DNA from 3 places in the Paenibacillus sp. S-38 genome. Region 2 is predicted to be linked to each of the others. Evidence: riboswitches for the same ligand, from Rfam matches in the RefSeq annotation. Region 2 holds a riboswitch; each other region holds the start of a gene.
The links. A riboswitch is a leader RNA that binds a small molecule or an ion and turns the genes downstream of it on or off. The one in region 2 is predicted to bind cyclic di-AMP.

Region 1 (4,493 bases), 690 kb from region 2:
CCGATACGGCGGAGGACATCCTGAGGGGCTCCCGGAAGAGCAGGCTGCCGAGCAGCAGCACGAAGACCGGGGCCAGGTAATAGACCGAGATGGTGACGGTGACCGGCACCGTTTCGAAGGCGCGGAACAGGAAGACCCAGTTGCCGACGAGGCATACGCCGCTCATGAGAACGAGCAGCATCTCCCGGAGCGCCCAGGACTCGCGGCGGAATTGGCCGGAGAGCAGCCAGCCGGCCCCGAGGATCGGCACCGCACAGATGCAGCGCACGAAGACGAGCTCGAAGGACTGCAGCCCGGTCCGGCCTGCGGCGAAGCCGACCGAGCCGAAGATCGCCATCGCCGCAACCATGCGGTACATCGCGGCTCTCGAAGCCGCGCGTGAGGTCGGGGACCGGTCGGGTCCGCCGGCTGGGGCAGATTCTGTTGTATGGTTTGTTTGGTTAGGCAGCTTGGTTGAGTCAGACATGGTCGCGTACTCCTTACTATCCTCCCAGGGTACAGGATTCCGGAGGGATTCACAAGGAGGGAGCGGAATCAGCACCGGTGCCTTGGCTGTTCGACAGGAGAAGGCCGGGATTCCGGGTCCCGGCCTATTTGCAGAGTGGTGATCTTGGTTATTTTTGAAGATGATAAGGTACGGTGGTTACAATGACGTTGCGGCGGTACAGCAGATGGGCTCGGATCAGTAGAGAAGACTGGTTGTGCAGGATGTTGTGCCAGCCTTTCTTCGGAATGAACTGCGGAATGACAACGGTCACCTGATAATTGGATTCGGCTGCTTTGCGCTGCACGGTATCAATGAATTTGGTCAGCGGGTGGATAATGCTCCTGTAGGGGGAGTGCAGGCTGACCAGTCTGACGTCCGGCTGCCATTTCTTCCACTTTTCCTCGAACTCCGCCTCTTCTTCTCTCTCAAAGGGAACGTGAACAGCGATGATCTGGTGCGGATGAAGCGACTTTACGTAATTAAGCGAATTCTCCACGACATGAGTCATGCCGGCTACGGGCAGAATCATAACATTGCCCTCAACCGTCAGTGCAGGCTCACAGGTAGAAAGCCGCAGCTGGTCTCCCACAGCCTCGTAGTGCCTGCGAATCCGATAGAACAAATAAACGATCAGAGGAAGGAAGATCAGAACCGGCCATATCTGCGTGAACTTCGTCAAAAAGAACATGATCGTGACGAGCAGGCTGATCAGGGCTCCAGCCGAGTTAATCAGCAGTTTGACCGCCCAGCCTTCCGGTTTTTCCCGGATCCACTTCATCATCATTCCCGTCTGGGACAGCGTGAAGGGAATGAATACACCGACCGCATAGAGCGGGATGAGATGTTCGGTTTGTCCTTTGAAGACAACGATCAGAAGAATGGACAGAACCCCCAGAATGATAATGCCGTTGGAATACCCGAGCCGGTCTCCCCGGATGGTGAACATCCGCGGAATGAACTTATCCTTGGCCAGATTCACAGCTAGCAGCGGAAACGCAGAGTAGCCGGTATTGGCGGCCAGAATAAGGATCAGAGCCGTCGTTCCCTGGATAAAGTAGTACATGAAATTCCGTCCGAAGGTCACTTCGGCGATTTCAGAGACCACCGTTACATCAGGCCGGGGCATTACGCCGTAGTAGTAAGCCAGGTAGACGATACCGGAGAACAGCAGGGCCAGCAGCAGCCCCATGGCGGTCAAGGTCTTGGCGGCATTCTTCGGCGCCGGATCCTGAAAGTTCGGGATGGCGTTCGAGATGGCTTCCACCCCGGTTAAGGCGGAGCTGCCCGACGCAAAGGCCCGAAGCAGCAAAAACAGGCTGATTCCCGCAACGGGCGTGCCCAGCGGGGCATGCAATCCTGCCGGGACCTCTCCCGCGGATATATGCAGCAGGCCTACTCCGATGAGGATGAATAAGGCGAGTACGAATAAATAGACCGGATAAGCCAGGATCGAAGCGGATTCCGTTACACCCCGAAGGTTAAGGATCGTGATGAAGATGACGAACACGGTCGCGATCAGAACGGTATGCGTGTGCAGGCTTGGGAAGGCGGACGTGATGGCATCCGTCCCTGCGGATACGCTGACGGCTACGGTCAGGATATAATCGACCAGCAGAGAGCCTCCGGCGATCAGGCCGGGGTAGGTACCGAGGTTTTCCTTCGATACCACATAAGCTCCTCCGCCGTGGGGATAGGCAAAAATAATCTGCCTGTAAGACAGGATAAGCGCGGTCAGCAGGATGAGCACCCCAACCGCAATCGGAAGGGAGTACCAGAAGGCCACAGCCCCCAGGGTCATCAGCACGATCAGGATCTGCTCCGGCCCATAAGCTACGGACGAAAGGGCATCGGAGGAAAGAATGGCGAGGGCCTTCAGCTTGTTCAGCTTTTGCTCCCCTAATTCATTGGACTTTAAAGGACGTCCGATCAGAAATCTTTTAATGGAAAGAAGCATACCGGTCACCACCCATGATAAAAATTGCTCACGCGGGAAATTAGTTTTATATTACCCCAGTCCGTTGCGTTTGATATTCGTCCTCCTACAGTTTCAGTTGACAGCAAATGTGGGCACAGCAAAAAACCACAGGGGGGTCTCCCTGCGGCTGCAGCCGGCACGGCAGTCTCACCTTCTCTACGTACGCTTACGAGGTTAGCTGACGGATTCGGGCGCTTAGAGTCGCCCTACAGCAGCGCCATGTGATGGTGCTGCCGATTCACCCCGTGACGAAATGCTTCGTCAGAATTGGTTCCCCCGTTTTCCTCTACGGAAATTCAGCGTGAATATGAGTTGCAAATTACATCCAGATCATAATCCCGTTGGCCGGCCGGTGTAAAACGCCGAATTCGTCCAAAAAACCGGAGCATGGGCGCTTTTGTTCCATGGTACCGCATTCATCTCCTTGTGTCTTAGACCGTTTTTATTTTACGCTGTGACAAAAAACGGCAGAGCCGATTGGGGCTCTGCCGCTTCATGGATGAATGGGAGGGGAACAAGGCAGCCACTTCTGCCGGGATCCTCTCTTAAGGTCTTACCAATTGATTGTATAGGTGCTTGCTGCCGTTGGGCCGGTCAGCACGTTGTTCGAGCCCGGTTCCCAAGTGACGGTGCCGGCGGAATTCTTGACGATGGCCTTGAACTCATAGCTGCGCCCGGAACCGATGTAAGCCGTGCCTCTCCAGTCAGCCGTCGTGCTGTTGTACGTCAGCTTGATCGGGTAGACGCCGGTCGTCCAGTTGCCCATCTCCCAGCGGGAGCCGGTCACGTAGACCGTATCACCGGATGCGGCCGGTGCGCCTTTGACGACAAACGTCACAGCAGCCGGCGTCATGGCAATAGCATCGCGGAAGGAATTCAGCAGGGACGTAGCGCTGCCGTCCGCATTCACGAGACTGGACATGCGAAGCAGGGTGAAGCCCGAGAAATTGTAGTTGAACAGCATCTCCGCCACGTTCTGGTACTGTGCGGCATCCCCGATGGCCAGCGCGTTCTCGCCGTTGAGTCGAATGCCCTTCTGGTTCGCGAGATTGGCAACCTGGATCACAAGCGACTTCGGAGCCGAGTAGTAAGGAGCGGTATTGGCCTGGGCGTCCGTCATCTCAAGGCACGTGAACGTCAGGTCCAGCTTGGCGGTCTTGAACGCGTCGAGCAGCGTGCTGTAATTATAGTAGCCTGCACCGTATTCCGCGGAGTGCGGCATCGTCGGGTTGTTCATCTGCCAGTGCACACCGGAGATCTTCGCGCCGACCGGCACGCCGAAGACGGAGTCGAAGCGGCTGTGGGCCTTGGCGCCGATCGCTTTTACGTGCTTCTCGAGTACGCCTTGGTACCAGGCAAGGAAGTCTTTGCCGTAGTTCGACTTATAGCCGTTCGTGAAGAAATTATCGCCGTCGCTCGGCGGATTCACGTCGGCGAACGAAGCGAGAGAGGTGCCCCAAGCGGTGTTCAATGCGCCGACCGTGCCGTACTTGGTCTGCATTGCGGTGCGGAAGTCGGCTTTGGCGGCATCCGTGTACGCCTGCAGCTTGCCGCGGCTCGGGTAAGACCACCCGTCGGCCGTGCTGTAAGACGGGAAGCGGAGCTCGCCCGCCGGTCCGCCGGACAGGTAGATCTTGGCGATGATGTCCTTGTAGCCGCCGAAGTTGGATGCGAAGGAAGCGTAAAGCTCGTCATATTGGGCTGCGGTTCCGCTCCACCAAGGAGAGAGGGTTTCCTTGTTGTAGAAACCGGTTTCGCTGCGGATAGTCAGCTGGTCCTGCGTGCCTTTGCTCCAAATCCAGTCGGGCAGCTTAATGCTGCAGTCGTCCCCTACGTTGCCGCCGCACTGATGAGTAGAGATGATCGGAACCCATTTGAGTCCGGCTGCACGTACCGTATCGGCATACGTTTTGTAATAGGACCAGTCGAACATATTGTCTCCGGCTTTCTCTACGTCACCCCACCAAACATCCGTCGTGACAGCGTATACATTATTGTTCTTGAGTGTGACGAGCTGATTGCGGAAGGCGT
Region 2 (4,493 bases):
GCATCATATCTTGGCTCCGTACCGCTGGTTTCTTCGTATCAATTATGCGGTGCTTACCCTGCTTGCGCTGCTCTGTCTCTTTCCGCTGGTGAACATTCTCGCGATCTCCTTCAGCTCGAGCGCTGCGGTGGCGGCGGGGAAGGTGACCTTCTGGCCGGTGGATTGGACGCTTTCGTCCTATACTTACATGATGGATAACCGCCAGTTTACGGGCTCGTTCCTTGTCAGCTTGACCCGGGTCACGCTTGGGGTGGCGGTCAACCTGGTACTCACGATCCTGGTGGCCTATCCGCTGTCCAAGGATGCCCGCACATTCCGCTCCAGGACCGTGTATGCCTGGATCTTCGTCTTCACGATGCTCTTCAGCGGAGGCCTGATTCCAACTTACCTTGTCGTCAAGGAGACGGGAATGCTGAACTCCGTCTGGGCGCTGATCCTGCCCGGTGTGGTGCCGATCTTCAACGTGCTGCTCATGCTGAACTTCTTCCGGGGACTGCCGAAGGAGCTTGAGGAGGCCGCGCTGTCCGTGAAGGAGGTGGCGGCCGAGACGGGATACCCCGATGACAAATATTTTATGCGCCTGTTCCGGCACCACACGAATATGACCCCGACGCAGTATCGCAATGCTTATCACAAAACGTTTATGAACAATGTGTAGATACGGCAGATACCACCCGGAAGGGGTGGTATTTTGTTTTTCATCTAAGAATTTGAATCTCACCAGCGTTCATCCTGCTGTATCCTCAAAAATAGGATAGTAAATTAATTCCAATAGTGATATCATAACAATATCATAGCGAAATTGAGGTGTCCGCAGATGCATCAAGTGATAGAAGAATGCTTGACACAAAAAGGCGTTCAGCGCTGGGCCCGTCGGCCGGCACATCAAGTCACGGTCGGGATTCTTCATCCCTCCGGCCGAATGATATGGACGGGTGAGAGAGCATCCGAGGAAGCATCCGAGGGATCCGACCGTCCGAAGCGGATCTATGAGATCGGCTCCATTACCAAAACCATGACCGGCTTGCTGCTGGCCGCCGGGGAGATCGAGGGGGTATGGAGACGTTCCGACCGGCTGTCGGATTTGCTTCCGGACCTCTCTTCAAGTCCATTCGCCAATCAAAAGACGCTGCTCCATCTCGTTACCCATACTGCCGGCCTGCCGGATGTACCGGGCAATTTCAAAGCCGCCATCACGGACCGGCTCAATCCGTACGCCAACTATGATGAGACGCGATTGATCGAAGCCGTTCTGGCGGAGAAACCGGCGGAGCACAGCAGGCACCGGTATTCCAACTACGGCTTTGGCCTGCTGGGGTGGCTGCTCAGCAAGCGGCTCGGCATGAAGCTCCACGAGGCCTTGAACCGGTACGTGTTCCACCCCCTTGGCATGCCGGATACTGCTGCAGGCAGCGGACCGAACACACAGGGGCAGCTCCTGCCGGTGTACAGTTCGGGGGGGAAACCGCGGAAGCATTGGGACTTCCAGGATGCCCTGGGGGGCGCCGGGGCGGTGCGCTCGACGATAACCGATATGCTGAATTATTTGGAAGCTCATCTAACCCCCGCCTCCTCTGCGGCGGATTCAGCGATGTTGAGTTCGGCCGTGGAAGAGTCCTTAAGCGAGCATGCTGCCATTATGCCCGGCAGAGGGATTGGGATCGGCTACGCCTGGATGAGATACAGGGAGAAGGACGGAACGGTCACGCATTGGCACAATGGGGGAACCTATGGCTCAAGCTCCTTTATTGCCTTGAATCGGGCCAAAGGAGTGGGCTTCGTCATCTTATCGAACAACGGTCCTTCACTGCTCGGCCAATTGGCGCCCCTGCTGGGGCTCCGGCTGATGTCCGTCGATGAATTGGCCTCCCGATTAACGAAGAAGCTGTTGGCCGCAAGCAGCGGGTAGTCCGAGGGGCACAACTTGCGGCTCGACCCGGGAGGGCTTGTGAGAAACCAGGTAGACTAAAACCGGGTGAGATGAACCGGGAGGGATGAAGCGCGGCGGCGCTGAAAAAAGAACGGACGAAATGCCGTATAAGGCCGCGGCTGCGGTGGAATCCCATGGCCCGGGCAGCTGGCCTGGCTGCGTTGGGCGCTCGGGGGAGCGCCTCGCAGCAGTAACCGCCTTCCGGAGAAGCCGGGGAGGCGGCTGGGCCGGATGTTCCCGCACGGAGGCGGTGTAATCCGCCTTATCGTTCGAGTAGGGGGGCGCGGACGGAGCGGTATATCATGGAAAATGGGGATGAAAGCCTTGACGGAAGCTCCAACGGCCCGGTATGATTAACCTGCGCTTAATTGCCGGGCCGGTTGGTCTCGGGAAGCGGGGGAACCAAGTTTTTGGGGCGTATCATGTGATCATGTAGGGGACCATCTACCCCGAGCCCGACAGCTAACCTCGTCAGCGGAAGATGGGTCGGAGCCATATTCAGCTCGTAATGAATGACCCGCAGCCACGGGTCTTTTTTTGTTCATACGGGGCCCATGGATAGACGCCGGTCGGAAGCCAGTCTTCCGCCCGCGACATGGGTCTGTTTGGCGTGCACCACATGCCGTGAACCGGAAGGAAAAGGGGAGGATGTCTCATGATGCAGCGCATCACCAGCAGCAGTCTGCAGGAACTGAGCAGGGAACAGCAGGAGAGGCTGCGCCGGCAGTGGACGCCGCAGGAAGGAGACTACATGGCGATTGGAGATCACGAAGAGATGGTGTATTACCTCAACGGCGTGGACTCGGTCAAAGCGCTGCCTCTCTTGACGATCGGGGAGATGATCGCCTATTTGAACGCGCAGGGAGGTCCCGTGGAGATTCGTGAAGCGTCCGGGAACTGGAGCGTGCGGGCCGGAGGAGAAGAATCTCGGTCGCCTGAGCTGTGCCAGGCCCTGTGGGAAGCGGTCAAGCGGGTGCTCTGAGGGCTTCTGAGGAAGATGGGAGGATGGCACCGGACCAGTTGATCTGGCCGAATCCCTATCTCACGCAGTCCATACGGGGACAGATGCAGGGAAGCACGACTGCCGGACGGATGGTCGCAGCTGCCACTGCTGCAGGCGGAACAGATCCGCTGTTCGCCCCAGGCGGCCGCGATCCGCGGCCTGCAGTTCGTGCCGGAAGGTATGCGATTCCGCCTCACCCTACGGTTACCGAGCGTTTCGGCACGGCGCCAAAGCGTTCGTTTTAAAAATAGCGGATGTGCGGTGTCTTATTGGGGGATTTCCCGGCATTTCCCGAAACATAGCGGAATTCAAATGCCTTATCAGGGGAAAAGGGACTTGGAATCCGCGCCCGTCCCTGGAATAGCTCATCTGAGTTCCTTTATTTCTGGTGGGTACCATCGAAAAGTGGGAATAACGCACCGTACTTCCTCTATTTATATAGACAGCTTGCGCGTCAGCAGGATAATGTTATCAATTCCATAATGTGAACAAAGCCGTGCAGGAGAAAGCATCTGCACGGCTTTTTGGCGATGCGCCGCCCAGCGTGCGGTGCTGGCCGCGGAACGCCGGGGCCCTGCCGGTTGGATGATGCCGCGCTGCTGTCAGGTGGGGCGCGCAACTTCGCGGGGCGGAGGAACCCTGGGCGGCGGTTCGGGTGAGCGGTGCCGCCCGGATCCCCTTATTCGTCAGCTCCACACGGTGCCGCGCTTTCACCCCGAATCTATCAACCTCGTCGTCTGCAAGGGGTCTTACATATTGGAAAATCTCATCTTGAGGGGGGCTCCCCTGCGAAGCGCTGCCCGCAAAGCCGCCTTCCGCTAAGCTTCGTAACGGATCCGGACCTCAATCTCCTGGTCATAATGGCCGAAGTGCCGGCCAAAGAGGCTGACGCCGCCGGGATGCTCGGCCGTCTCGGGGCAGGCGATGCGAAAGAGAAGATCTTCCCCGGTTCCAATGGCAAGGTCCGCGGAAGTCAGTCCGGACAGCCGGACCCCGTCGAGATAGGTGCCGCGTTCGTCTATGGTGACCGTCTTCAGCAGACCGTGCTGCGTCCCGAGATTCCACCACTTCGGCGTATGGACGCCGGGCGTGCTGCCGAAGTCTCCGGGACAGGTCCAGGTGCCGAGCACCGTGTCCACCAGCGAGAAGGTGATATCGGAAGGCCAGTGCTCGTTATAGCCGGGCGCTTCGGAGCAGATCTCGAGCGACAGGGAGAAGCTGCGGACGGTTTGTCTGCCGACGAGATAGTTCGGGATGCGGTATTCGATGAAGCCGGAGGCGAACCAGAGATGCTTCGCCTTCACGTGCTCCGGGTCGGAAAAATACCGGGGGTCGTCCACCATGCCAATGACACCGGACTCCGAGGCTAGGCCGCAGGTCGGTTTCACGCTGCAGCGCTCGTACTGGCCGACAGGGATCGAGACGGCATAGCCGTTGCGTTCCTCCTGCTCCGGCTGCGGCTCCGGGCTCTTCAGCTGGAGCACGATGGAGTCCGGGATGAGATAGCAGACCTTGCGCCGGCCCCGGGTGCCGGAGATACTCTCCGTTCCAACGATCCCG
Region 3 (4,493 bases), 3.2 Mb from region 2:
CCATATGCTTGCTTTTCAATACATTTATGCAATCAAGGCCATATAAAACAAAACGTCCTTCCAGATAGAAGCTGCACATGCTCAAAAAAGCTGTTCAGTCTATGAGTAAGGACGACAAGAAGACTCCTAAGCGCAAGTTAAGGCCAGACACCTGCCGTGCCGACCTTCTTCATCAACGCTTACTCGTAGTCCAAAAATTTAAGGTTTTCGGGTAGAAACTATTCGGGCCATATTCCCGACATTATACGAGATTATTCGAATGTCATACGTATTTTTTCCAAGCTAATGATCTCTTTCAGTTTATCGGCTTTCACACAGGATGTCAACTCAAAAAGGCGAACATTTTTGTTTTCGATGTGATAATAGTTCGTATTTGCAGTTATCCATTTTATGTAATTTCCTGTTATTGGCTATCTGCTATTTTCAATTGCCTGAGCGTCCGCAGGCCTTCCTCAGCCTCTTCCGACGACAAGCCGCCTGCCTGCAGCAGGGCATCCTCCAGAAGCACCCACCGTTCGTACATTCGGATCCCTTCTTCTGCGGCGGCTCTCCACTCCAGCTCCCGCTGCCCGCCCTTTAACTCCTCTAGTCGATAAAACAAGGCATCCTCCGCCCAGGCATAGCTGCCCTGCTCCTCGTAATATCCGACAACCCTCGACAGGATCCCCTCACTCAACCCTGCTCGCCCCGTGATGTTCAGCGCCTCTTGAATTCGTCTGTTGAATTCTTCTCTCAGCTCGCCGAGGGCATCGTATTCGCGTCCGATCAGCAGGATCTCGAGGGATTTCTGTGCCGTCCGTCTGGCAGCCGTTTCATTCCCACTTTCCCGCTCCAGATCCGCCTGCGCTTTCATGAGATCCCCCATCGCCAGTACTTTGGCTGAGTCCAGTTCCCCATCCTTGGACAGCAGCGCAACCAGGTCCTTCACCGACAGCGCTCCGATCAGCTTGGAGCCTAGTCCCAGCATCTCCTTCATCGCCTGCTGCAGCAGTTCCATGGCCTCCTCCAGCCGTCTGTTACGGGCTAACTGCATCACGCGGCCAACCATCCCCCCTGCCTGCTCGATCATCCGTAGAATATAATCTCTTTGATACATACTTTCCCCTCTCTCACCCGCTGCTTTTCCAGCTTTTGATCTGCTTCCGCCAATGGTTCTCCGCATCATTTTATCCATTGTAACCCACATGCCCGCTGGGGTTAAGCCCCCGTGTCAATTATAGGAAGGGACTGGATGATTTTATCCATTGCCCCTCACTTTTAACGTGTGGTACGCTCTTAGAAGCCGAATCGCGCATGTATTTAGATGTACGTACGGGGGACGCATCACATGGGGTGAATGCACCGGCTGTCTGCCGCTGGCACTACTGCAGCGGAGCGGGCACCATGCTAGGGAACCAACCTTCTTCCCGAACCCGACAACTAACCTCGGAGGCTATGATCGACAACTGACGGCGGATTCTTGATCTCGCCGGACAGGTGCAACGATATGGAGGGATCCAGTTGAAAAGTCGCATCACGTCCATGCTGAAGGCATGTCTATTGACGCTGCCCGCAGCCGCAATTCTTGTATTCGCCAGTCCTGCACAGGCCGAGACCGTTCGGCTCGCCGAGGATATCAAGGTGCAGGTAAATGACAGCCTCTTGCAATTCTCGAATGCCCAGCCTTTCCTTGACGAGAACCATAAGCTTCAGGTTCCGGCCAGGGACATCGCTGACAAGCTGGGATACCAGCTTCAGTGGGAGCATGCCGGCGCTCAGATGAAGATCACCCTGAGCAGCACCACTACCACCGTTGTTTTTACCACAGGTGACCCTAACATTACAGTCAACGGCCAGCCTTCCGTTCAGGAAGCAGCTGCCAAGCTTGTAGACGGGCAAACCTACGTCCCTTTCCGGCTGCTTGCCGACTCCTTCGGCATTCAGACCCAGTGGGACAACCTGAACCGCATCGCCATTCTTGGAGTGGATGGTCAATACCATGCTCCAGCTTGGTACCGCCCCACGAAGATCGCTCCTCTCTATACGATGACGATCGAAGCCAGCGCTTCTGCCTATACAGCAGTCGCAGGGGAGAACGGCACGTTCGCAGCGAGAGACTACATGGGTAATCCTCTGAAGCTGGGGACGATTGCCGTAGATCCTGCTGTCATCCCTCTGGGGTCTAAGGTATTTATTGAAGGCTACGCGCACGACGGCCTTCCGGCTGGAGGCATGTACGCCGTTGCAACGGATATCGGTGGATCCGTGAAGGGGAACAAGATTGATATCTTTATGCCCGATGGGCGCCAAGCCGCATTGAAGTTCGGTATTCAGAACGTGAAGGTTCATGTGCTTGGCACGTAAAAACGGCGCTCCTAAAAAAGCAGGTCTCTTCATCGAGGCGCTCGGCCCTAAGCCGGCTGCCTCGATGGGAGGCCTGCTTTTTTTTGGCCTCTGCTTCCGGTGTATAGGTACGCCTTACCGGTCGAACCCTAAGCATGATCATGTGACGGAGGTGACCGACATGAATCAAGGTATCCGCAAGCTTCTGCTGTGTGTCCTAACATCGTTTTGTTTGACCGGTGCAGGCGTTCCTGCTCCGCGGCCCAGCGAGGTGGTTTGGAACGTGGAGACCGATCAGAAACTCATTGCCTTGACGTTCGACGACGGCCCCAACCCGGTCTATACGCCTCAGATTCTCGACCTGCTTCATGAGTATGGTGCCAAGGGGACGTTCTTCGTGATCGGCAAGCGGGTCCAGTTATATCCCGCCATCGCCATTCGTGAAGTGAATGAGGGACATGAAATCGCCAATCATACGTTTGACCATCATTTCCTCAAACACTATCCTGCCGAACAGCTTATTACGGAAATCCGCCAAACCCAAGAAGTCATTTTCGACATTACGGAGCAAATGCCGCATGTATTCCGGCCTCCCGGCGGTTTTTACAATGATGCTCTCCTCCAGTCCATGAAGGAAGACAAGCTTACGGTAGTCATGTGGTCCTGGTATCAGGATACAAAGGATTGGATGAAACCGGGTGCGGATAAAATCGTCTCCCAAGTGCTCAATAACGTGCACAACGGGGACATTGTACTCTTTCACGATCTTCAGGGGGATTGCAGCCAAACCGTTGAAGCACTCCGAAGCATTCTGCCGGAGCTGAAACAGCGCGGTTATGAGTTTGTTACCGTATCGGATTTGATCTCGCGAACCCGCAAATGAGCACAACAGCCGAGATCCCGACCATTTGTCCCAGGGGTCTTTTTGCTGTTCAGATACGAAAATGAAATAAGGCTTGGAAAGTTATCCACCTTCCAAGCCCGCAAATATTCATACAGATGCTCCGAATTAAATCGAGTCACCATACTCTTTAAAATCCATCTCGTGATCCCGGTTGTCTACGGCGCCGGGACCTTGTCCAGGAGCCTCCACACTTCTTACTTCCTCGAATGTACGTGTTTGGTGAAGACCGGTTGCTCCCGCCATATGCGTGCCCAAGTCGGCCAGTTCTTCATTGTTGTCATTATTTTGTACGCTGCTCATGGTTACCTCCTCTGATTGTGTTGCTATATACCGCTGCCTATAATTTAAATTTCTCAGGACTTGGTCTCGGATCTTCTGCTCCGTCTGGCGGAAGACAGACCGGACAATCCCACCAACCCGATTAAGCCCAGCCAGCCCCAATCCGCGCCGTCCTCACGGTCTGAGACGGCTAACGGCCGATAGCCCGCCATCCCGCCCGTCGTCGCCCTGATCTGCTGCTTGTTGATCAAAAATCCTGGTGTGCTTCCCGACAAGCCGAGCCCCGCATCGCTGCCAAATTGGGCTCCATTGGTGCTTTGTCTCACGGTCCCCATCGGGTTAGCCTGATCCACTCCGTTTTGTGCTGCGCCGTTCTCCGCACGAACCCACCCCGGCAGCATTCCGTACAAAGCCAGTAGGGCAACAATCGATATGGTTGTCCAGGTTTTGCTCATTTCTTTGTCCTCCCTGTTGTATTTCAACATCTCCTCTAGTTTTTTCTAACGGACTGTATAAAATACAAAGAAAGCAAAAAAGAATGCAAAAAAGCCCATTTGGACACATGGTCCAAATGGGCTCTTCATTGGCTTGGCGACGTTCTACTCTCCCAGGACCCTGCGGTCCAAGTACCATCGACGCTGGAAGGCTTAACGTTCGTGTTCGGGATGGGTACGCGTGGTTCCCTTCCGCCATCATCACCAAACGGTTTGTGTATCGGCCAGGATACACGGTAATACATATTCAAGGCAGCTTGTACCTTGAAAACTGGATATACATTCGGGTATATCATTTTGCGTTCCTTTGTGCTTCGCACAAAGGTCACTACCAAAATGATATATCCTCACTCGCTAGCTAAAGATCTAAACCTTAGTATTGCTGCCGCTTCCTTGCGGAAGCTGTTTGGATAAGCCCTCGACCGATTAGTATTCGTCAGCTCCACACGTTGCCGCGCTTCCACCCCGAACCTATCAACCTCGTCGTCTACAAG

Region 1: linked by a shared signal. The riboswitch ahead of ACP26L_RS09075 (APC family permease) and the one ahead of ACP26L_RS11950 (hypothetical protein) in region 2 are both predicted to bind cyclic di-AMP.
Region 3: linked by a shared signal. The riboswitch ahead of ACP26L_RS32915 (stalk domain-containing protein) and the one ahead of ACP26L_RS11950 (hypothetical protein) in region 2 are both predicted to bind cyclic di-AMP.

What each region holds. Positions count from the first base shown of each region.
Region 1 is NZ_CP187970.1:1,903,723-1,908,215, forward strand. Features, by position in the region: gene ACP26L_RS09070 (DMT family transporter) at 1-358, opposite strand, end outside; gene ACP26L_RS09075 (APC family permease) at 615-2,441, opposite strand; cyclic di-AMP (ydaO/yuaA leader) riboswitch at 2,610-2,774, opposite strand; gene ACP26L_RS09080 (family 14 glycosylhydrolase) at 3,016-4,493, opposite strand, start outside.
Region 2 is NZ_CP187970.1:2,594,237-2,598,729, forward strand. Features, by position in the region: gene ACP26L_RS11940 (AraC family transcriptional regulator) at 1-658, shown strand, start outside; gene ACP26L_RS11945 (serine hydrolase domain-containing protein) at 923-1,909, shown strand; cyclic di-AMP (ydaO/yuaA leader) riboswitch at 2,282-2,423, shown strand; gene ACP26L_RS11950 (hypothetical protein) at 2,586-2,912, shown strand; gene ACP26L_RS11955 (hypothetical protein) at 2,936-3,178, shown strand; gene ACP26L_RS11960 (ArsR/SmtB family transcription factor) at 3,752-4,493, opposite strand, start outside.
Region 3 is NZ_CP187970.1:7,557,770-7,562,262, forward strand. Features, by position in the region: purine riboswitch at 167-269, opposite strand; gene ACP26L_RS32910 (DUF6483 family protein) at 404-1,096, opposite strand; cyclic di-AMP (ydaO/yuaA leader) riboswitch at 1,271-1,449, shown strand; gene ACP26L_RS32915 (stalk domain-containing protein) at 1,501-2,343, shown strand; gene ACP26L_RS32920 (polysaccharide deacetylase family protein) at 2,504-3,205, shown strand; gene ACP26L_RS32925 (hypothetical protein) at 3,332-3,526, opposite strand; gene ACP26L_RS32930 (WGxxGxxG family protein) at 3,580-3,960, opposite strand; rRNA gene rrf (5S ribosomal RNA) at 4,092-4,208, opposite strand; rRNA gene ACP26L_RS32940 (23S ribosomal RNA) at 4,406-4,493, opposite strand, start outside.